Regions from separate parts of the Bacillus sp. JJ1127 genome, predicted to be linked through region 1. Evidence: riboswitches for the same ligand, from Rfam matches in the RefSeq annotation. Region 1 holds a riboswitch; each other region holds the start of a gene.

The links. A riboswitch is a leader RNA that binds a small molecule or an ion and turns the genes downstream of it on or off. The one in region 1 is predicted to bind S-adenosylmethionine.
Region 2: linked by a shared signal. The riboswitch ahead of V7183_RS17975 (methionine ABC transporter ATP-binding protein) and the one ahead of V7183_RS20315 (methionine biosynthesis PLP-dependent protein) in region 1 are both predicted to bind S-adenosylmethionine.
Region 3: linked by a shared signal. The riboswitch ahead of V7183_RS11960 (hypothetical protein) and the one ahead of V7183_RS20315 (methionine biosynthesis PLP-dependent protein) in region 1 are both predicted to bind S-adenosylmethionine.
Region 4: linked by a shared signal. The riboswitch ahead of V7183_RS09480 (MetQ/NlpA family ABC transporter substrate-binding protein) and the one ahead of V7183_RS20315 (methionine biosynthesis PLP-dependent protein) in region 1 are both predicted to bind S-adenosylmethionine.

The regions. Positions count from the first base shown of each region.
Region 1 covers NZ_JBALQK010000226.1:31,484-37,406, reverse strand. Annotated here, with positions in the region: gene metH (methionine synthase) at 1-1,753, opposite strand, end outside; gene V7183_RS20320 (bifunctional homocysteine S-methyltransferase/methylenetetrahydrofolate reductase) at 1,750-3,585, opposite strand; SAM riboswitch class I at 3,657-3,767, opposite strand; SAM riboswitch class I at 3,967-4,080, shown strand; gene V7183_RS20315 (methionine biosynthesis PLP-dependent protein) at 4,179-5,291, shown strand; gene metC (cystathionine beta-lyase) at 5,288-5,923, shown strand, end outside.
Region 2 covers NZ_JBALQK010000185.1:916-6,838, reverse strand. Annotated here, with positions in the region: gene V7183_RS17990 (DUF4097 family beta strand repeat-containing protein) at 1-468, shown strand, start outside; gene V7183_RS17985 (cysteine hydrolase family protein) at 525-1,070, opposite strand; gene V7183_RS17980 (hypothetical protein) at 1,217-1,399, shown strand; SAM riboswitch class I at 1,486-1,592, shown strand; gene V7183_RS17975 (methionine ABC transporter ATP-binding protein) at 1,713-2,732, shown strand; gene V7183_RS17970 (methionine ABC transporter permease) at 2,722-3,387, shown strand; gene V7183_RS17965 (MetQ/NlpA family ABC transporter substrate-binding protein) at 3,408-4,262, shown strand; partial or broken gene V7183_RS17960 (HXXEE domain-containing protein) at 4,437-4,697, opposite strand; gene V7183_RS17955 (DUF3926 domain-containing protein) at 4,723-4,917, opposite strand; gene V7183_RS17950 (ArsA family ATPase) at 4,910-5,923, opposite strand, start outside.
Region 3 covers NZ_JBALQK010000106.1:18,148-24,070, forward strand. Annotated here, with positions in the region: gene V7183_RS11945 (ECF transporter S component) at 1-486, shown strand, start outside; gene V7183_RS11950 (YwiC-like family protein) at 674-1,396, shown strand; gene V7183_RS11955 (hypothetical protein) at 1,431-1,622, opposite strand; SAM riboswitch class I at 1,755-1,853, shown strand; gene V7183_RS11960 (hypothetical protein) at 1,958-2,218, shown strand; partial or broken gene V7183_RS11965 (SWIM zinc finger family protein) at 2,496-2,876, shown strand; gene V7183_RS11970 (group-specific protein) at 2,886-3,239, shown strand; gene V7183_RS11975 (short-chain fatty acid transporter) at 3,303-4,649, opposite strand; gene V7183_RS11980 (serine hydrolase domain-containing protein) at 4,752-5,923, opposite strand, start outside.
Region 4 covers NZ_JBALQK010000078.1:9,202-15,124, forward strand. Annotated here, with positions in the region: gene V7183_RS09465 (methionine ABC transporter permease) at 348-1,010, opposite strand; gene V7183_RS09470 (methionine ABC transporter ATP-binding protein) at 1,000-1,761, opposite strand; gene V7183_RS09475 (acyl-CoA dehydrogenase family protein) at 1,767-2,927, opposite strand; gene V7183_RS09480 (MetQ/NlpA family ABC transporter substrate-binding protein) at 2,942-3,760, opposite strand; SAM riboswitch class I at 3,820-3,909, opposite strand; gene pssA (CDP-diacylglycerol--serine O-phosphatidyltransferase) at 4,446-4,937, shown strand; gene V7183_RS09490 (hypothetical protein) at 4,924-5,130, opposite strand; gene V7183_RS09495 (hypothetical protein) at 5,269-5,409, opposite strand.

The DNA of each region.
Region 1 (5,923 bases):
CGAGTTCCTTTTCTTCCTCTGGAATCGACGCATAGCGTTCTAATTTTTCAGTGTTTACAATAGCATAATCAAGTCCCGCTTTTGTTGCATGATATAAAAAGACCGAGTTTAGTACTTCACGACCAGCTGGCGGTAAACCAAACGATATATTACTCACACCTAAGATTGTTAAACATTCTGGAAGAGCTTCTTTAATAAGACGAATTCCTTCAATTGTAGCTGCTGCTGAACCGATATATTCTTCATCACCAGTTCCTACTGGAAAAACAAGCGCATCAAAAATAATATCCGATGGACGTATACCATATTTCTTTGTTAACAATTTATAACTTCGTTTTGCAATTTCTAATTTTCTTTCGGCACTAACCGCCATGCCCTCTTCATCAATCGTTCCTACTACAATAGCAGCACCGTATTTACGGATGAGCGGTGTTACTTTCTCAAAACGCTCCTCCCCGTTTTCTAAATTAATCGAGTTAATGACGCCTTTTCCTTGTATATATGTGAGAGCTTTTGCCATTACATTTTCATCCGTTGAATCAATCATAATTGGGACCTTTAATACTTTCGTAACCTCTGCTAAAAAGTTTTCCATATCTTCTACTTCATCACGGTCAGGATCCGCCATACAAATGTCAATAATATGAGCATTTTTCTTTACCTGCGCCCTCGCAACTTCAGCAGCTTCTTCAAAGTTTCCTTCTGCTACTAACCGTTTAAACTTGCGTGATCCAATCACATTGGTTCTTTCGCCAACAAATAACGGCCTCATAGAATCATCGTATTGCAATGCTTCTAAACCGCTAATCCCGTGACCTGCTCGCCCATGATTCTTGCGTGGTTTGAGCGATTTAAGTGCCGCTTTTATCGCCCTTATATGATCTGGTGTTGTCCCGCAGCAACCACCAACTATATTCATCCACCCTTCTTCAGCAAATCGCTTCACCTTTTCAGCAAGGGAAGCTGGTGATTCATGATAATGTCCATCCTCATCTGGCAGACCTGCATTTGGATAACAAGAAATATAACACTCCGATAAATCAGAAAGAGAACGAATATGCTCACGCATAAATTCTGGTCCTGTCGCACAGTTTAATCCGACAGATAATGGCTTCATATGCTCAACTGATAAATAAAACGCCTCGATTGTTTGACCAGCTAAAGTTGTTCCCATTGGTTCTATCGTTCCTGAAATCATAAGGGGCACTGTTTGATTCACCTCTGTAAACGCTTGTTGAATCCCTAAATATGCCGCTTTCACGTTCCGCATATCTTGACTCGTCTCAACAAGCAATACATCAACACCGCCCCGTAATAATCCTCTTGCTTGTCTAGTATATGCCTCAATTAACTCTTCAAAGGTTACCCCACCAGTTACACTAATTGCTTTTGTCGTTGGTCCCATCGCGCCTGCTACATATACTTCTTTGCCACATCCTCTTACAGCTTGTTTCGCTAAAAGTGCTGCTCTTTCATTCAGCTCTTCATCTAAATGAGACAATTCATAATCATGCAATACGATATTTGTAGCACCAAACGTATTTGTTTCTATAATATCCGCACCCGCTTCAATGTAAGCTTTATGAATGTCTAAAATGACATCTGGTCTTGTTTTTACTAAGTATTCATTACAACCTTCATATGCTTCACCACCAAAATCTTCAGCAGTTAAATCTGCTTGCTGAATCATTGTTCCCATCGCACCATCTAATATTAAAATATTATGTTGTAATCTTTCTTCTATCGTTTTCATTCGTTTATTACCTCTTTCACTTCTTGCTTTTCTCTCACATACTTAACAAGATTTTCTGTAATTTCATATTTTAAAAATGGTGTGATGAGATAAATACCGTTAAAATATTTCATCGTAGCATCAATTAATTCTTGTGAAATGCGAATTCCCTCTTCAATTGCTGCCTCCTGGGTTTCATGCCCATCCATTCTCTGTCTTACCTCGTCCGACAATGTAATGCCTGGCACCTCAAAATGAAGAAAATCTGCATTTCGCTTGCTTACTAAAGGCATAATTCCAATAAAAATCGGGTGTTCCAGATGCTTCGTTGCCTCGTACACTTCTTTAATTAAGGCTACATCATAAATTGGCTGTGTTAAGAAGTACTCTGCACCAGCTGCAATTTTTCTCTCCATCCGTTTTACCGCTGCCTTTAAATGCCTCACATGTGGATTAAAGGCTCCCCCAACAGAGAATCTCGTCGCAGGACCAATTGATTTTCCTAAAATGGTTCGACCATCATTCATTTCCTTAATCATTTTAATCAACTCAATAGATGATAAGTCATATACCGAAGTTGCCCCTGGAAAATCACCAACACGGGCTGGGTCACCTGTTAAAGCTAGCACTTCTTCCATCCCTAATGCTGATAATCCAAGCAAATGTGATTGCAAACCAATCACATTATGATCTCGGCATGTTAAATGAATGAGTACTGGAATATCATGCTTCGTTAATAACGCCCCCATTGCCATGTTCGAAACACGCGGTGACGCTAACGAGTTATCTGCTAACGTAATCGCATCAGCACCTGCTCTTTTCAATAATCTAGCACCTTCAAAAAAGCGCTGTGTATCCAATGTTTTAGGGGGATCTAATTCAACAACAACTGTCGTTTGCTTCTTTGCTTTCTCTGCAAGAGTAACATGAGTGCGTGAACGTTTCGCATGTGTATGAATGACTTGCGGCCGTTGAAAAATTTGTTTCTCTGTAACGGGTGTTTCATTCGTGATTGCACGTTTCATCCCTTTAATATGTGCTGGCGTTGTACCACAACAACCGCCCAATAACCGAATCCCTTGTTCAATAAATTTCGGTGTCATCGCCTCAAAATAGGCAGGGCTTCCTTCGTATAAATAACGTCCTTCTACATAGTTTGGAAGACCTGCGTTTGGATAAGCCGACAAGTAACCATTCTTTGGAATCGATATCATTTTGAAAGCTTCCGTCATATGAAGCGGTCCTAATTGACAGTTTAAACCGACTACATTTGCACCGTAATCTAAAAGCCCTGTTAATATTTCATTTACATCATTACCATTTTGCGTTGTGCCTGCTTCATGAAGCGCTAGTTGTGCAATAATCGGAATATCCGTTTGTTTTCGTAACACTTTTACTGCATGAAACAATTCGAATTCATCATAAAATGTTTCTAATAATAGCCCATCAACTTTTTCCTCTAATAAAGCTCCAGCCTGCTCAAGTAGCATAAATTCTCGTTCCATATCAGTCGTTGTAACGGCTCCGATATGCTTCATCCCACCAATCGTCCCTAAAATAGCATTCTTGTCTGTCACAGCTGCTTTCGCAAGCTTTACTGCTGCTTTATTAATTTGAACAACTTGATTTTCTAGTCCATACATACGCAGTTTTGCTTCATTTGCACCATATGTATTTGTTTGAATAACATCTGCACCAGCAGCTACATATTGTTTATGAATCGATATAATTAAATCTGGATCAGACAAGTTCAATTCTTCAAAACTACTTTGTAAACCATGTGAGTGTAATAACGTTCCAATTGCACCATCACCTATCACGATACCTTTTGATAATAGATCTAGTAATTTCACTTTTCTCCCTCTTTTCTATTAATATAAAAAACCCCTCTTCACCTTGAAGAGGGGGGACATTATCGTTCCTCCTCTTATCATGCAAAACTGTTCGTTTCGCAGGTATTAGCACCGTTTCAAACATTTCATTTGAAGGTTGCTGGGTTTCACAGGGCCTTTCCCTCCACCGCTCGTAATAAGAGTTTGTCTTTAACTATTTATTTTATTAAAAGGAAATGTGCTCACCTTTTAACATGTTTATCAATTTTCTAATAAATTTAGCATCCGATAGAATAAAAGTCAACGTGATTTGATAGAAAATAAAAAACATTTAAAATAAAGTTGCAATCCAATTATCTTTTGTTGTACAGTTAAAAACATAATAAAATTTCATACAAAATATTCTTATCCAGAGAGGTAGAGGGACTGGCCCGACGACGCCTCAGCAACCATTAACGCGATTCGTTAATAAGGTGCTAATTCCAGCAAATTGTAAAAAAATTTGACAGATAAGAAGAAGACTATATTCGAATGAAAGCCTTCTTCTTAGAAGGCTTTTTTATTTTTATACCACTTTAAACTTCGTATTTTATTTCATAAAGGAGGAATGTTACATGTCAACAATTGAAACAAAACTAGCCCAAATTGGAAATCGAAGTGAGACGACAACTGGAACGGTTAATCCCCCTGTTTATTTTTCAACAGCCTATCGCCATGAAGGAATCGGAAAATCTACCGGATTTGATTACTCAAGAACTGGAAATCCAACACGTGATCTTTTAGAGCGCGCAATTGCTGATTTAGAAGAAGGTGAACAAGGGTATGCCTGTAGTTCCGGAATGGCAGCGGTTCTTCTCGTCCTTTCCTTATTCCGTTCTGGTGATGAACTTATCGTATCAGAAGACTTATATGGAGGTACTTATCGCTTATTTTCTGAGCATGAAGAAAAGTGGGATATTCGCTGTAGATACGTAGATGCACAATCTATTAACCAAATAGAACAAGCCATCACTTCTCAAACAAAGGCTATTTTTATAGAAACGCCTACCAATCCATTAATGCAAGTTACCGATATTGTGGCTACCTCAGCCATCGCAAAACGACATGGATTACTTCTAATTGTTGATAATACTTTCTATACTCCCTATATACAACAGCCATTAACAGAAGGCGCAGACATTGTCCTTCACAGCGCAACAAAATATTTAGGTGGTCATAATGATGTACTAAGCGGCCTTGTCGTCGCAAAAGGCCAAACACTCTGCGAAGAACTTGCCCACTATCATAATGCTTCTGGTGCTGTATTAAGTCCATTTGATTCGTGGTTATTAATTCGCGGGATGAAAACATTAGCCCTTCGCATGAAACAGCATGAAGAAAATGCGAATAAAATTGTTGCTTATTTAAACGACGAAGATGGTGTAACTGATGTATTTTATCCAGGAAAAGGTGGTATGGTTTCATTTCGCCTTCGTGATGAAAAATGGATAAATCCCTTCTTACAATCTTTATCACTAATTACATTCGCTGAAAGCCTTGGCGGTGTTGAGAGTCTGATGACATATCCAGCCACTCAAACACATGCTGATATTCCAGAAGAAGTGCGAACAGCACGCGGTGTATGTAATCGCCTCCTTCGCTTCTCCGTTGGCATTGAAAATAGTGATGATTTAATTCAAGACTTAAAGCAAGCTATTACACATGTAAAAGAAGGAGTGAGAATATGAGCTATTCCTTAGATACACTCTTGCTTCATAACCAATATAAACATGATTCACAAACTGGGTCTGTTAACGTTCCCATCTATAATACGTCAACATTTCACCAATTTGATGTAGATACTTTTGGAAAATACGACTATAGTCGCTCTGGTAATCCAACACGTGAAGCACTTGAAGATATCATTGCTTTATTAGAAGGTGGAACAAAAGGATTTGCCTTTGCTTCTGGAATCGCGGCAATTTCTACTTCCTTTCTCCTTCTCTCACAAGGGGATCATGTTCTCATCTCAGAAGATGTATACGGCGGAACTTATCGTATTGTAACAGAGGTTCTCTCTCGTTACGGTATTTCATATACATTTGTTGACATGACAAATATAGAAGAGGTAAAGCGAAGTATTAGACCAAACACAAAAGTCTTTTATGTTGAAACACCATCCAATCCACTATTAAAAGTAACTGATATTCGTGCTGTTTGTAAATTAGCAAAGTCTGCTGGGGCCCTTACGTTTGTTGATAATACTTTTTTAACGCCTCTATTCCAAAAACCCCTTGAGCTTGGAGCAGATGTTGTACTTCATAGTGCCACAAAATTTATTGCTGGGCATAGTGATGTTACAGCTGGGTTAGCTGTTGTA
Region 2 (5,923 bases), on a different contig from region 1:
ATGGAAGCAAAGACAGTAGAAATAAATACTTCTTCAGGGGATGTATCGTTATTACAGTCTAAAGTAAATGAAAAATTAACAGCTAAAACATCTAGTGGAGCAATTGAGACAGATAAGAGTGAAATTGAAACGGCAAATCTAACTACGAGTAGTGGGGAGATTAAAGCAGCTGGCTTGTACTCTAAAGAAGTAGCATTCACAACTTCATCAGGTGACATTGAATATAATGATAAGAGTTTACAAGGAGAAATAGAGTGTAACACATCGAGTGGTGATATTCGTATGAAATTTGATGCACTTCCTGAATCTTTAAGAGTTGATTTTGAGGGGGATTCTGGTAAATCGGATTTGAATGTGCCTGGTCTGTTATATGAAGAGAAATCAAAGAATAAATTAATTGGAGTAAAAGGTTCAGGGGAAAATAAAGTGAAAGTAAAAACAAGTTCGGGAGATTTTAAGTTACGGTAGTTTGTGAATCACAGTAAAAATCATGTCTTCAATTGAGGAAGACATGATTTTTTATTCTAGGTGGATAAAAATTCTTCTGTACTCATCACATTTGCATATACTTCATGTAAACTTGCTAAAATTGTATTATGGATATAAACGGCAGGAATGGTAGCATTTTTAAAGAGAAGATCTTTTGTTGCACATGCATCATGCACAATAGTACAGTGAAAGCCAAAGTCAAAAGCAGCTCTTACTGTGGCATCAATACACATATGGGTCATCATTCCACATATAACGACGTGTTGAATATTTAAGCTTTGCAATTGCTCTAGTAAATCTGTTTCTCGAAAACTATTTGGATAGTGTTTAAGGATAACCGTTTCATCTTTTAATGGAAGAACACTTTCATGAATGCGGACGCCTTCTGTATTAGGTAGAAAAAAGGTAGCATTCTCTTGGGTAGATACGTGTTGGATATGAAAAATTGGCTGATTTGTTTTCCGAAAATGTTGTAGTAACTGACTTGCATATGCGCTAGCTTCTACTGCGTTACGTAATTCCATTCTTCCATTTGGAAAATAATCATTTTGAATGTCAACGAGTAAAAGGGCTGTTCTCATATTATCTATCGTCCTCCGTTTTCATTTCGTATTCATGTAATGTTATTCAATTAGCAGAGGATATTTTCCTTTTTGAAAGGGCAGGTATTTCAACAGAAAAGATAGGGTTATTCGCTTATTGGATTGCGAGGCTAGCTTTTAATAGTGTGTTGCATCGTTTAGCTGATGCAGAGGGTGGAGATTATGATTTACGAAATGAAGGTGAAGGATTACCTACATGGTGTTTACAGGAGTGTACGAAGGATAACAAGGACCCAGCACACTACAAGAAAAGAAGTTTGATGGAAATGCATAATATATTTCCGTTTCATAATCCTGGTGAAAAATAAAAACAATATTTTCTAATTTTTCTATTGACTCTAACTTTTCGGGGTTTTATAATGAATCTTAATTAAATGACAATTAAATCGATACACTCTTATCCAGAGAGGTGGAGGGACTGGCCCTATGATACCTCAGCAACGGATTTTTTTTAATACCGTGCTAATTCCAGCAAGCTCATTGAAGCTTGGAAGATAAGAAGACGTGAATGAGTATATAAGTGCTCTTCTTCTTATCTTTATTGCGGATAAGAAGGAGAGCACTTTTTATTTTGCCTGAAGGCTCTGCTTCAAGTTGTTTCAGTACATAGGGGGGAAGGAAATGATTTCTTTTAAAAATGTAAGTAAAGTATATGAATCAGGTGGAAAGCCGGTTCACGCTGTTGAGGATGTGACGCTATCTATCGAAAAGGGTGAAATTTTTGGCATTATCGGTTTTAGCGGTGCTGGAAAAAGTACACTGCTGCGTTTAGTGAATATGTTGGAACGACCAACAGCGGGAACGATTTCGATAGACGATAAAGATATGACTTTATTATCAACGAAGGAGTTACGAAAGCTAAGACAACGAATCGGAATGATTTTTCAAAGCTTTAATTTATTCAATTCAAGAACAGTGTTTGGGAATATTGCTTATCCATTGAAATTAGCAAAATTACCAAAGGGTGAGATAAAGGAAAGGGTAAATGAATTGCTGAAGTTTGTTGGATTAGAAGATAAAGCAAACTACTATCCAGAGCAGCTATCAGGTGGTCAGAAACAACGTGTTGGAATTGCAAGAGCACTTGCTACATCACCCGATATTCTCATTTGTGATGAAGCAACCTCGGCATTAGATCCTGAAACAACAACAGAAATTTTGAATCTATTAAAAAAAGTAAACCGAGAATATAATTTAACAATTCTGCTCATTACACATGAGATGCAAGTCGTGAAAGAAATATGTCACCGCGTAGCTGTTATGGAGAAAGGAAAAGTAATTGAAGAAGGGACTCTATTTGATGTCTTTACAAAGCCAAAAACAAAAACGACTCAAAATTTTGTTCGCTCAGTTATTAACGATCACTTACCAGAAAGTGTTCTAGTGAAAATTCAAAATGGTGGACAGATTTACCGTTTAACCTTCACTGGTGAAGAGACAGGGCAGCCAGTATTATCGTATATTGCTAAAAACTATAATGTGGATGTAAATGTACTCTATGGCAATATTATTGAACTACAGAACATTTTATTCGGAAACCTTCTCGTAGAATTGCAAGGAGAACAGAAAGAGATTCAAAAAGCGCTGCAACATCTAAGACTGCAAGTACAATTGAAGGAGGTTGAAGGTCATGCGAGTTGATTGGAGTATATTTTGGCCTCGTATTTTAGATGCAACAGGGGATACCCTCTTAATGGTAATTGTAACCCTTATATTTGCTACAATACTTGGTATACCCCTGGGATTACTTTTATATGTAACAAGGAAAGGGAATTTTTTAGAAAACAAACTGGTCTTTTCTATTCTTAATATTGTTATTAACACAATTCGTCCAATTCCATTTATTATCTTTTTAGTAGCTTTAAGTCCGATCACGCGAACGGTGATTGGAACAACAATTGGAACAGCGGCAGCGATTTTTCCAATGACGCTAGTTGCTTCAATCGGGATTGCAAGAATGGTTGAAACAAACCTTGTTTCGGTACCAAAGGGAGTGATTGAAGCAGCGCAAGCGATGGGAGCATCACCACTAAGAATTGTTTTTGAAATTCTTGTCCCAGAAGCATTAGCACCATTAATTTTAGGAGTTACGTTTATGACAGTCGGCTTAATTGAATTTTCGGCAGTTGCTGGTCTTGTTGGCGGTGGCGGCCTTGGTGATTTAGCAATGACGTATGGCTATCAACGTTTTGATACATCCGTTATGTTCGTGACAGTTGTATTACTTATTATTCTTGTACAATTGGCTCAAAACTTAGGGAATTATTTTGCAAAAGTATTTTTGCGTAGATCATAAAACGAAGCGAGGGAAAGAAAATGAAGAAGATATTAGCATTTGCATTATCAGCGATTGTAGGAATTACGGCTTTAAGTGGATGTTCAAGTAAAGACGCAGAAGCCAAAGGGAAAGAGAAAGTAGTTCGTATTGGGGTAACTGGAACGGACGGAGATGCTTGGGAAATATTAAAGAAAAAGGCTGAAAAAGAAGGAATTAAGATTAACCTTGTAGAGTTCTCGGACTATACAACACCAAATAAGGCATTAGCTGATGGCGATATAGAATTGAACTCATTCCAACATATTGCCTTTTTAGAGCAATTTAAAAAGGAGCATAAGTTAGATATTACAGCTATTGGTACAACTCAAATTGCGCCAATGGGATTATTCTCTGAAAAATATAAAAAACCAAATGAAATTCCAGATGGTTCAGAAATTGCAATTCCCAATGATCCAACGAATCAAGCACGTGCATTAAAACTTCTTGATGCAGCTGGATTATTGAAACTGAAAAAAGACTTTGGTCTATTTGGTGATCCAAGCGGTATTGCTGAAAATCCAAAAAAATTAAAAATTACACCGGTTATTGCACAGCAAACACCTCGTGTATTAAAAGATGTAGCAGCTTCCGTTATTAATAATGGTGTTGCTGGCCAAGCTGGTTTGGACCCAGCGAAAGACCCTATCTTCTTAGAAGATCCAAAAAATGAAAATGCGAAACCATATATTAATATTTTCGCAGCTCGTACGAAAGATAAAGACAATCCAACATTGAAAAAAGTAATTGAATTGTATCATTCAAAAGAGGTAACAGACGCAATTAAGAAAGAAACAAAAAATGGTTCCATTTCAGTAGATCTTCCACTTGATGAGCTTGAAAAAATCGCAAAATAATATCGGGTTTAATGAACTAACAGTGGGACCCCCTCCGTTGTTAGCTCGTTCAACATATAATTAATACATAACAGACGATACCCTAATTTTGTACCTTCCAATTCTGTATAGAATAGAATCCAATGTCTGTTAGGTAGAGTGAAAAAGACCAGGAATTTTTTCCTGGTCCTTTTATTAAGTAAAGAAGCTGGCTAAAAATAAGGTGATCCAAATTATAACAGGGTAAGCGAGTAAACTGAAAACTAGTGTAAGGACTAGTTTCTTTTTATTGATTAATAATTTTACTAGTGAGAATGCATAGAGGGAAAAAAGTACAATTACAAATGCGGATATTATCCCAGGGTTGTAAGAGCGATAAACGAAAAATAAAACAATGTGTTGAACAGCGTTAAAGAAAATAGCTCCTTGTATGAAAATGATCCAGTAAACAGACGATATAATATGAAATTGATATATATTGTTATTCAATCATAATACTTTGTAAGTTACTTTTCGTAGTTTGTGTTTTTTCTTGCTTACAAGAAGAAAGCTCTTCTTGTAAGATGTTTAGAAATTTTTTAGCAGAATGTTGAACTGGAGCTGGTAGTTCCTCGAGGATATACATCCCAACTTCTATTTTCGTACGAATGACTTTTCTTAATAATTCCTCATGCATGAACGACACCTCCAAATCGAATGTTGAGGACATCTCCTTCAAATTTTGCACCTTGAACGGATAAGTGTGTCAATGTTTTTGGTAACGTAATGTTCCGTTTGACAGAGCCTGCGCGAATGATAAGCTCATCACCTTTTTGATTTAACGATAGTTCACTTTTATCAGAGAAAGGAATAGAAAGAACAAAAATATATTCATCCCCATCTTTTTTTACATATTGTGTACGCCCGTTAAATTTTACAGCAGTTGGTTCTAAATCGTCTTTGAATAAAGCATCTCCTACACGCTCTAGCATCGGTAAGCCGACTACTTCTTGTTCAAACATTGGAGCTTCATAAATAGGAAGCGGTTGGAAGCTATCTTGAATTAATGCTTTATATTTCTTTTGTGCATCTTTCCATGCTTGGAAGTAGGAGTCCGTAACAGTATTAGGAATGACACGGTTAATCATAATGGCATCGACATTGTAATCATATAAATTCAAATAGGTAAAACTGCGCTGGGCTTCTTTAATAACCATTTTTTCAGGATTTACAACAACGCGAATACTTGTTACTTCCCGGTTCGATAAAATATCACACATTTCTCCTAGCTGGTTAAGTGTGTTTGTTAATTCATCCATAATATCATCAGTAGGAAGTGGGACCCCAAGTAGTGGTTGTGCAACGGGGCGGACAACTTTTAACACTTTTCTTTTAATCGGAAAGAGCTTCTCCATCCACCAGCCGAGCATATCAGGAAAGCTTAACATGGCGAGAGTTTCCCCTGTTGGTGCACAGTCAATAATGATGACGTCATATGTTTTTTGTTTATAGTAATCGAGTACACGCAGCAAACTAATTAAATCTTCCATGCCAGGAAACATCGTTAGTTCCTCTGTTGTAATATCGTCAGCTGCTTTTGATGTGAACAATAATGTAATATATTTTTGTAATTTCCCCCAGCCTTTTTCCATTTCATAAATTGTATTGATTTCTTGCGCCCATAAGTTCTCACGGATTTCCTT
Region 3 (5,923 bases), on a different contig from region 1:
ATGCCAAGTGTACAACCAACTTCTTTTGTCATTATTGTCTCTGCGATTGTGTTTGGAAGTGAAACAGGATTTATGATTGGGGCAACAGCAGCGATTGTATCCAATATCTTTTTAGGGCAAGGACCTTGGACACCGTGGCAAATGTTTGCTTGGGGAATGATAGGGTTTATGGCTGGTTTACTTCGAAACACATGTATTATGAAAAAGTTGTGGGGAAGAATCATTTACGGTTTTATAGTTGGCTTTATTTTTGGGTGGATTATGAACTTATGGGGACTTCTTGGGTTTATACAAGACGTAACATGGAAGGCATTCCTTTCGTATTATGCTGCAAGCTTTTATTTTGATTTAAGCCATGCGATTTCAAATGTCATCTTTCTTACTTTATTTAGTTCTTCGTGGATTACCATTCTTACGAGATTTAAGAAGAAATATGGCATTTTAGATGATAATAGAGAACGAATATCTGAAAGAAACAAAGCATAATCATATACCGTAGGGTCGCGACTTACATATTCGTTTGCCTCTTTCATGCTTCTTACCAATGGTAAGAAGCATTTTTTATGTATAGCAAAAAAGTGTCAAGAAACTGTTTTAATATATTCTAATTTTTATATGAGATTTTTGTATAATAACAAATGAAAAAGGTTTTCAAAGAGGAGATGTAATATTCATGAGGCTAGTTGTTCCAAAGCAGCACGGTGCATGGGGGATGCTGCTGATTCCATTTTTACTCAGTGCATTACTAGGTAAACCTACTTTGTATCATATCCCACTCTTTCTTGCTTGGTTGTTTATCTACTTAGCAACGTATCCATTTCTAATGTATATAAAGCAGATGCGAAAAAAAGAGTTTCTACATTCAGCAATCATTTATTTTCTTATTGCATGTGCTTTTGGAATCGTATCTTTACTATATGAATGGAAAATTCTTTTCTTTGTAGGTATGATGATCCCTCTCTTTATCGTAAATATGTATTTCGCCCGTCAAAAAAAGGAACGAGCGTTAGTCAATGATATTTGTGCAATACTTGTTTTCTGCATTGGCGGTTTAGTCAGTTATTATTTTTCGATGAAGACAATTGATGGAGCAGCATTGTGGATTGCAGTCGTTTCTTTTCTTTATTTCTTAGGAAGTACATTCTACGTGAAGACGATGATACGAGAAAAGAATAATCCTATTTATCGCTTTGTATCATGGGGATATCACATTGTATTGACCATTGTGTTGTTTGTAGTAAATCCATGGCTTTCCCTTGTTTTTATTCCAAGCTTAGCTCGCGCCATTATATTATATGGTAAAAAAATATCGATTTTAAAAGTAGGGATTTTAGAAATCGTTAATTCAGTATATTTCTTAATTGTGACGGCAATACTATTACAGTATGCCATTTGAGGTACTGCCCATCTAGTAAAGAGATGGGCAGTGTTTATTTCTGTTCTAAAATATGGACAGTATGATCACATTCTTGTAATGCTTGTTCCACAGCTTGGAGAGATTGTTCGATTTGCTTCCGATTATTACTTTTTTCAACTGTTTGTAAGGCATTTTCTAAACAATGTTTCGCTTCTTGTAGTGAATGGAACGAATCTTGAACATATCCGCGGGCATTTTTATTCATTATAAATTCCTCCTTTTGTACATACAATTTTAGTATGAGCATTAGAGGAGAAAATATAACTCCATTGTCGTTAATTTGTATGATTTGACAATGACAACAGAAGTAGCTATAGTAAGATATAAAGTGAATATTTTCTTATCCAGAGAGGTGGAGGGACTGGCCCGATGAAACCCAGCAACCGCGATGCAGGTGCTAATTCCAGCAGAACATATTTGTTCTGGGAGATAAGACGAAGATATCGTACATAACTTCTTCTTATCGAAGAGGTTTTTTTATTGTAAAAAAACCAATTCCGAAAACAACAGAAATAAGAAGAAAGGGGTTGCAATTGTACTGTGACACTTGAAAAATACGTAAAGCTGCGTAATGCAGTGTATGAATATATGATAGAACAAGATAAACCCATATCACTATTAGATATTCAAGAGCATATCGTTTCGCATCATGAAGGAAAATTCACGAAAAAAATGTTACACCAATTTTATTTATCAAGGCTATTAGACGAACTGAAACTGGATGGGAAAATTACTTTAGCTGATGATGAATACTCTTATGCTGAAAAAGGGGTATATTATAAGGCGAGAAGAGGGAGCTAGTCTCTCTTTTTTATGTTATCATTTATTTGAAAATTTAAAATATATGTAGAGTAAAAGACTGCCAAAGCAGCCTGATACAAGGGAATGGTGTTGAGTGTGTAGTGTCAAAAGTTGAATATGCCCTGAAAGAGGCATTTCATTCGGCTAGAAACGAAAAGAGACACCTTCGCCGAGTAGGTGTCAGTTGTTTTGTCAAATAGGCTTGCCACTTGACATGTAATAGAATACCACGTGATGTGAAAGAAAGTCAAAAGGGAATTTAAGGAAGTGAATTGTTATGTATGCTTTTTTATTAACTGAACTGAAAAAATGGATTCCTAAGCACATTATAGATAGGGGATGCGAATATTATGAAGAGGGACATGTAGAGGATGTAGAAATACATGATGGTAAAGTATTTGCGTTTGTAACAGGGAATTACGGGAACTACGAAGTAATCGTTGATCTTGTAGATTTTATGAAAAGTACTTGTGAATGTCCTTATGAGAATTATTGCAAGCATATGGCAGCGGTTGTATACGAAATACAAGGTGCTGGGGAAAGTATGGTTAGAGAGAAGTTGAAAACGTTAGAAAAAGAAGAATTGTTAATAATCATGCAGAGGTTATTAAGGAGTTCTAAAAATGTACAGGTTGTAGAGAAGATGTTGCGAAAAGGTTGGAAAAATATGAATGAAGTAGAAAGGATAATGAGATGTTGTAATCGAGAGGATGAATTGTTTCGTACATATATGGTTTGTTTACTTCAGTTGAAACATTATAGCAAGGTTTTTCAAAAAGTGTATCAAGAACTAAGAGATGATTACTTAGTGAGAGGAATCTGCGAACGGGAAGTTGATGGAATAATTAAGGAAAGTAAAAAGTACAAAATGTATGACTTGCCGAAAGTATTAAGATGGGATTTTTTACGAGACAACCCTCCAGTGATTGAAAGTGTTTGTATGACGTTATTTGCATATAGAAGATTAAATCTTTCATGTGAAGAATGGTCAAATGTAATAAGATGTATAGAAAACAACTGATTGTATTAAGGTTATTATGTACAAAAAGCTAGTATAAAACTAGCTTTTTGTGTGTTTTGGAATTTAGATAAAAAGGAAACATAAACCGATAACTGCACCGGCATAAAGCAAGTTAATCACACAGAATCCCATAATATCGCGCGCACCTAAGCCTGCAATCGCTAAAGCTGGTAATGCCCAAAATGGTTGGATTAGGTTCGTCCAAGCATCACCCCATGCAATAGCCATCGCTGTTTTAGCAGCAGGTACACCAAGTTCTGCTCCAGCTGGAATCATAATAGGAGCTTGTACAGCCCATTGTCCGCCTCCAGATGGAACAAAAATGTTTACAATTCCGGCACTTAAAAATGTGAATAAGGGAAAAGTAGCTTCATTTGAAATATGAATAAAGAAGTTCGAAATAGCTCCTCCAAGTGAAAGTCCATCGCTATTTGTGCCAATCATCATTCCCATAATTCCAGCGTAAAATGGAAATTGCAATAAAATCCCGGAAGCACTTTTCGTTGAGTCTGAAAAGGCACGAATGTATTGGATAGGGGTACGGTGAAAAATAAGACCAGCGATTAACAACATGAAAATAACGATATCGAGTGTAAGATTAAAGCCTTTCGTACTAAAGTAATGAATAATATAGATAATTCCTAGGAGCCCAATGCAAACAGTCATCCAAATACTATTTTCCATTTTCTCAGCAAATGTACGGGCCTCTACTTCTTGAGCAGCCGCTTCTTCATGAAATACACTTGGGTCAACTGTAATTGTATGATCTGCATCAGGATGCATTGCTCTATTAATAAGTGGCATGGTAACTAAGAAGACGATAACAGGGACAATAGCATATGGTGAAAATAATGTTTCTGTGATGGGGATTGCTTCCTTTATACTACCAGCTGTTGTTTTGATTAATGTTTCTCCTCCAGATGCTAAAGTAAGTGGAATGGAGGCAGAAAATCCTGCGTGCCATATGAGAAATCCAGAATAGGAAGAAGCGATTGCAAGGCGATAGTCTAATCCTTTTATGTGCCTGGCAACTTCTTTAGCGTATAAAACAGAAACAACAATGCCGAATCCCCAATTTATGTAGGCACCTAATAAACTAACAATGGAGATCGCAATAATACCTTGTCCGCTTGTTTTCGGTAATTGAGCAGCTTTTGCTAAGCCTTTACGAATAAGCGGAGCATTAGCTAAGGCGGAACCTGTAACAAGTACAAGCGCCATTTGCATTGCGAAGGCTAAGAGACCCCAAATACCATTACCCCAATGAGCAATCATTTCTACTGGTGATTGGTGCGTTGCAAACATTCCAAAGAAGATAACGAAAATGGTTAACAAGCAGGATAAAATAAAGGGATCTGGTAAAAAGCGTTGTACAAGTGTAACACAACCATTTGTAAAAGAGCGAAACAAATACATCAACCTCCTTGACTATATTTCTTTACAATATTCGTTATCATGTAAGTAATAACCTTTACAAAACAGAAAATTCAGATAATTAAAAAAGAAAATCTTTCACTCGTGTGAAAGATTTTCTAAGTATTTTGCTATATCTACATACATATTTGAATAAGTAGAATGTATATCACTGCTCGGCTGGGCATTTGATGAAAAATGTACAATTACCATATTTGCTTTTGGATCTATATAGAGACATTGCCCATAACTCCCTAGCACTTCAAAGGCACCTTGCTCATTATGAGGAATCCACCATTGATTATGATAAGAAGTAGAGGCTCCATGCTCGATAGCTAGTTCACCTTCTTGTATGCTTTTTATATCTTCTGAAATAGAAGAAGGTAGAATTTGCTTTCCGTTGTATTGACCATTATTTAAAAGCAATTGACCAAACTTAGCCATATCTCTTGCAGTGGCATTTAAGCCAGCGCTTGCTTGTTCGACTTTCGTATCATCAGTCACATAATACGCACTTTCTTCCATGCCGATTTTGGACCAAATTCGTTCACTTACATTTTCAGCTAATGATTTACCAGTTACTTTCTGTATGATCCAGCCAAGTGTTTCGGCAGAACCATTATTATAGGAAAACTCTGCTCCAGGTGATGCAGTTTCTTTTGCTTCTTGTAACATATCATAAATGTTCATTGGGCCATCATAGTTTTTAGAACGAGGAAGAATGTTACTAGCTAAATATAGCTGTGCATCTTGATTTTCTAATCCCCGTTGTATATATCCATGTGTAGGGTATTCTGCGGAAACTTGCATGTCCATTAACTGTTGAATCGTCGCTTTCCCAAATGGAGTGTTCCGTAATTCTGTGACATACGTTTCAGCAAGTTCATTTACATCAATTTGCTTTTCTTCGACTAAAGATTGCACAAGTGCACCAGTAAAGACTTTAGCTAAAGAAGCCATCCCATGCGGCGTATTTTGTTTATAACCATTGAAGTAATGTTCGTAAACGAGTTTTCCGTTATGTATAACAACAAATGCATCGGTTTTATTCTCATCTAATAGTTTCTTTAAAGGAACATTCCGTCCATTTCCTTGTTTAACAGAGAAATCATCTAAATTTTGTAATGCAGTAGGGAATGTTGATACTTGCTCAGGGTTATTTTTTACTTCACTTGTTAATGCCAGTTCGTTCATATGTGTATATGCCCAACGTAAGTAAGGATCTTGCAGCCAATTTTCCTTTGTCACGTTTTCTTTTGACGGAGTTACTT
Region 4 (5,923 bases), on a different contig from region 1:
AGATTTCACTGTTATTTAGTGTGCGATTATCATTGCTAATTGTTTTGTTTTTCTAATTGATTTTTCGTATTTTCTCCACGTTATCTGAACTACTTATTAAAAAAAACTGTCTTTTTAGATCGACGAGGGCCTTTTCCTGCCACATGCTAAGGTAAAAAAAGGGAGAAAACGAATACAGGTCATGTTTTATTCTGTATCACAGTGACTTATATGTTGAAAGGTTGAAATGTATATAATATGTGCATTCTTTCATTAACCCGCTATAGAACTCCTCCCATTAACTTAATAAATTTTTTTCCATTTGCTACAACAAATTATGGATTTTCATGTATACCGTTTTTACACACTTATCTTTTATCAATTTTTGCAGCAATCCGATTTCCAATAAATTGGACAGACTGAACGAGAATAACAAGCATAAGGACTGTAACAACCATAACATCAGTTTGGAAACGATAATATCCAAAACGAATTGCTAAATCACCAATACCTCCGCCACCGACAACACCTGCCATAGCAGAGTAGGAAATAAAACTTACTGTTAAAACGGTTAAACTTAATACAAGACCCGAACGCGCTTCAACGAGTAACACTTTCCGTACAATTTGAAGCGGCGTCGCTCCCATTGCTTCCGCAGCTTCAATTACTCCTTTTGGCACTTCACGTAATGCCTGTTCTACAAGTCTTGCAAAATAAGGAATTGCTGCTACTGATAAAGGGATCGTTGCAGCAATCGGACCAATTGTTGTTCCTAATATCGCCCGTGTAAGAGGCACAAGAGCCACTAGTAATATAATAAATGGGAACGAGCGAATAATATTTACAATCCCGTTTAAAACGCGATGAACCATGTTCTGTTCCAGAATCTGTCCTTTACTTGTAAAATATAAAATAACACCTAAAGGAACGCCTAAAATAATTGCTGCTCCAACAGAAAGTCCAACCATTAACAATGTTTGCAAAAGTGATGTCCAAATCTCCGGAAGCAATGGAATAATGTTATTGAACATGTGCGATGCCTCCTTCTTGCTCTACACCTAATAAGAGTTTCGCAATTTCTGATGTTGGTTTTAATTGTTGATCATATAAATCAAATGATTCAACAACTTCTCCCTCTTCCATTATTGCGACTTTATTACAAATTTGTTTAATGACATTCATTTCATGCGTTACGATTACGATTGTAACGCCTAATTCTCTATTGATCTTTTGTAAAAATTGCAAAATAGAACGTGTCGTTTTCGGATCGAGCGCCGATGTTGGTTCATCACAAAGTAAGACTTTTGGATTATTTGCCAATGCACGAGCAATTGCTACCCGTTGCTTTTGTCCGCCACTTAGTTGTGCGGGGAAATGATGCGCTTTATCACTTAAACCAACAATCTCTAAGCATTCTCCTACACGATTTTCTCTTTCTTCTTTCGGAACTGATTTTAACTCTAATGGTAAAGCGACATTATCTGATACGTTTTTATTATGAAGAAGATGAAAATGCTGAAAAATCATACCGATTGATTGTCTTGCCGTTCGTAAATTTTTCTTAGATAACTTTGTTAAATCTTCGCCGTTCACAATGACTGCACCCGAATCTGGCTTTTCCAACAAATTCATCGTACGTAATAATGTAGACTTTCCGGCACCACTTAATCCCGCAATCCCATATATATCATATTCTTCAATTTGCAAAGAGACTGATTTTACACCGTGAAATAAACCTTCTTTCGTTTGAAAGGTTTTATTTATATCACGTAACGTGATCATTTCACTCACTCCTTTTCACTTGATTTAAAAGCATCGTCTGCTATTAATGAGAGCGTTACATCATCCATCGGAGGGTTGTGCAAACCAGCTCGAACATTCAAATAATAGCGGTGTAATGGATTCGTTTCAGATAGGCTTTTTGCCCCTACAATTCGCATTGCTTTATCAACAACCGATATTGCTGCATTTGTCGCAATATATTTTGCTGCTGCTAATTCCGCTTGTAATGATTGTTTATCTTCTATCTCATCATATTTTTTTGCGACTTGATATAAAAATGTACGAGCTTGCAAGAGTTCTAACTCTAACTCTCCTACTAATCTTCTAACATTAGGGAGTAAGCTAATTGGATGGCTTAAACTATTCGGTTGATACGATTTTGCAAAATCAATTGCATAATTTCTTGCGGCCTGTGCAATTCCTAAGTAGCATGCTGGTATATGAAGTAACCATCCAATTCCTTTTGGTTTCGTCTTTGAACCCTTTATATCGGTAAAGTACTTATTAGCAATCTCCACATTCTGTAATACAAGATCATGACTAGCCGTTCCGCGCATTGCAACACTATCCCATGTTTCTTCAATAAAAACACCTTTTTCATGTCTTGGAATTACAAATTCCCCAATTTCTTCTCGTCCTTCCACGCTGGCTGATATGATGAAATAATCAAGTACAGGAGCCATCGTTGTAAAAGTTTTTCTTCCGTTTATTATCCACTTATCACCTTTTTGTACCGCTAACGTTTCTGGTTTTCCTCCACGCGTAGGACTCCCTGTATTTCGCTCTGTTGCAGCTCGGTTAAAAAGAGCACCTTTTTTTACCTCTTCACAAAACCAAGAAAACATGTCAGGTTTCCACGAGCGATTTTCAGCAAGTTCCTTCACAATTCCAAGATGCCATCCAATTGATAAAGCTGTCGCGCCATCTCCTTCTGCAATTTTTTCTTGAAATAAAACAAAATCATATAAAGAAATAGCCTCGCCTCCAACATCTTTTGGGAGTGTTAGTTTTGTATAGCCAATATTCTGTAAATCTTTAATATTTTCAAAGGGAAAAGAACCAAGCTCACTTAGCTGATATTCTCTTCCTGCAAACTGTGGAATTAATCCCTTTAGCTTCTCTAACACAAGAAGTTGTTCTTCTGTTTCTACAAATGAGATTGCCATATTGAGGCCTCCTTTTACTTTAAGTAATCAGGTAACACAAAACCTTCAAACTGTTCTTCAGATTGAATCATTTTTTTAAATTCTGGTGAATGATATGCCTCAATTAAATCTTTAACAAATGGTTTCTCTTTATCTTCATCGCGAACTGTAACAATGATTCGGTGTTGTGATGGTGTTTTTTCTAATTCAAGTGCTTCTTTTAATTTATGTCCAGATGAAATAACAAGATTTCCGTTAATAATACCGTAATCTAGATCCTTCATAGCTCGTGGAATTTGCGGCGATTCAAGTGGAACAAGTTTGAAATTTTTCTTTTTATACGTCACGTCTTTTTCAGAAATCGTTAAAATATTTATATGGTCCTTTAACTTCACCCAACTAATTCCTTCTAGAATACGTAATGCACGCTCTAAATTAACTGGATCATTTGGCACCCCTATTTTCATGCCATCTTCCAAATCATCTAGTGATTTATGTTTTTCAGAATATACACCTTGAGGTGCTGAAGGAACTTGTATTACCCCTGTAATTTTCGCATTATTTTCTTTTGCGTAAGATTCCATAAAAGCGGTGCTTTGAAATATATTTGCATCAATATCTTTACTTGTTAACGCTGGATTTGTTTCGTTTGGTGAATTAAACTCAACAATTTTAACTTTATACCCCTTTTTCTCTAAGTACGGCTGTACTGCTTTTTTCACTTGATCACTATACGGACCAGGTGTAAACCCTAAGCGAATTTCTTTTCGGTCTCCCGCTGATGTTTGTGCGCAACCAGTAATAACAAACAAACTACATACAATACTTACAAGTGCAAAAAATAAACGCTTCATCCCTTTTCCCCTCCTAATAAAAAACAACCTTACATATAAGAAGGTTGTCATTTTTTCCCCTCTTATCTACTCGGAATTAGCACCTTGTCATTCTTTTTCAGGTTGCTGAAGTTTCATTGGGCCGTTCCCTCCACTTCTCTCGATAAGATTATATTGGATTGTTGTCCCTATTGTGTCACTATTCCGATGAAAATACAAGGTTTTTTTACGTTTTTTTCTATAATATGTAAAAGAAAGGTTCATCACCAAAAGACGGGGGTGACATATAGATAGATGTACACTCCACTCCGAGTGGACGCTTTCCGCGGGCGAGAGCGAGCCTCCTCGGCAAGCCTGCGGGGTCTCACTTTCCTCGCTATTCCCGCTGGAGTCGCCACTCTCCGTTCCATGTATGAAAAATGATTCTTTTTCAAAAAATCCCCCCCCTGTTACGGTGATGAACCAAAAAAAAGAAAACCTCAATTTCGCCCGTCTATTTAAACGACTTTATTTTAAATTAAACAGCTTTATTATTGCTGCACAATTAGAATAGTGAAAAGCCGATTTTCCTTAGCGTATAGGAAATCGTTTTTTTCTTGTCGAAATTTACTTAGCGTACGGTGATCATGTATTTTTAAGAATAACGGAAGAATATATAGAAAATGCTACATAAATAGGAAGTTTGATCAACTAAGGGGGGACAACCTTGTTCAATCATATAGTAAAAGCTGTACCCAATTTATTTACGATCGGAAATTTATTGTGCGGTGTTTTTTCAATTACCTTAAATATAAGTGGCTTTTTAGAAGCATCCTCCATTTTTATTTTCTTTTCGGCTGTTTTAGACCTTTTTGATGGAAGGATTGCGAGAAAATTAAAAGTGAACAGTGAGTTTGGCGTAGAATTGGATTCCTTAGCTGATATTGTTAGTTTCGGAGTTGCTCCTGCACTTCTATTTCATTCGATAGCAACACCATCTTTTTTAACTACTTTGGCATTCATCCTTTTCCCAACGATGGGTGCTTTAAGATTAGCTAAATTTAGTGTTAAACCAACCATTGGATATTTTATGGGATTACCTATTCCAGCTGCTGGATTACCATTGGCTGGTATGGGGTTGTTTTCATACAGCAATGCATGGATTACTTTAATCCTCGCTCTCTTAATGGTAAGTCCAATTAGGTTTAAAAAACTTTAATTTGGATCCCATCGACATGATGTAATGGCGTATTACTTTGAAGAAATGGACTGGCATGATGTCGATTATCATACAGTGCTTTCCCGATTCTCGCTGGATCTAATGTAGAAGGAGACACTGTTAAATCGACCATGCCACGCACCATTTTATTTGGAATCTGTCCTTGTAGTCCTTTTTTAAAGCTATCCTTCATAAATTTCTTACCTATTTTACTTTCACCTAGAATTATTCCAATCCTGTAAAATGTTTAAAGAAAAAATAAAGACTATGTATATGTGAAATGAAGAATCCGACCTGGTACTTTATCCAGGTCGGATTTAAATATATATTTCTATTCTGATTGTTTTTGGATACCTACATTTTGTGTTCTTAGTTCTTTCTCATTAGAAAGCTTCCATAAACCATAAATACTGAACATAACTACTACTGTTGCTGCTATGACAGTAAATAATTTCCATTTATTTTTCTTCATAAGTTTCTCCTTAAAATAAAACAAGGAGAAATTCCTTCCCCCTGTTTAAAAATTACTTGTTATAAGATTCATATTGGATTGTCATATACCCTTGTTTTTCAAAAATATGATTACCATATCCTTCAACGCCCCAGCCGCTATCTCCAGCTTTAGCAGTTGCTCCAGCATAAGAAGCATTATATTGATTGTCTGTTGATTATTTAACTAGAGCGCCATCTTTGTATGCGCTTGCTTTTGCATAAATCCTTTTAATAGGTGTAGCTTTTCCACCTGACATGTAAGATTCTGAAGTTGTTTCTACAGTGCCTTTATTATGTCTAGTTTGGTACCTGTAATAAGGATAAGAACTTGCATATTGTACGCCTGCAGAATCAATTCTTTGAGGTACTACCGTTCAATTATTAGGGTTTCCAATCTCTTCCGCTGATGCTGAACTAGCAAAAATACTTGTACCTAAAATGCAAGCTGCGCTTAAAAGACCTAATTTTCTTTTCATAGAATAACAACCTCCTAA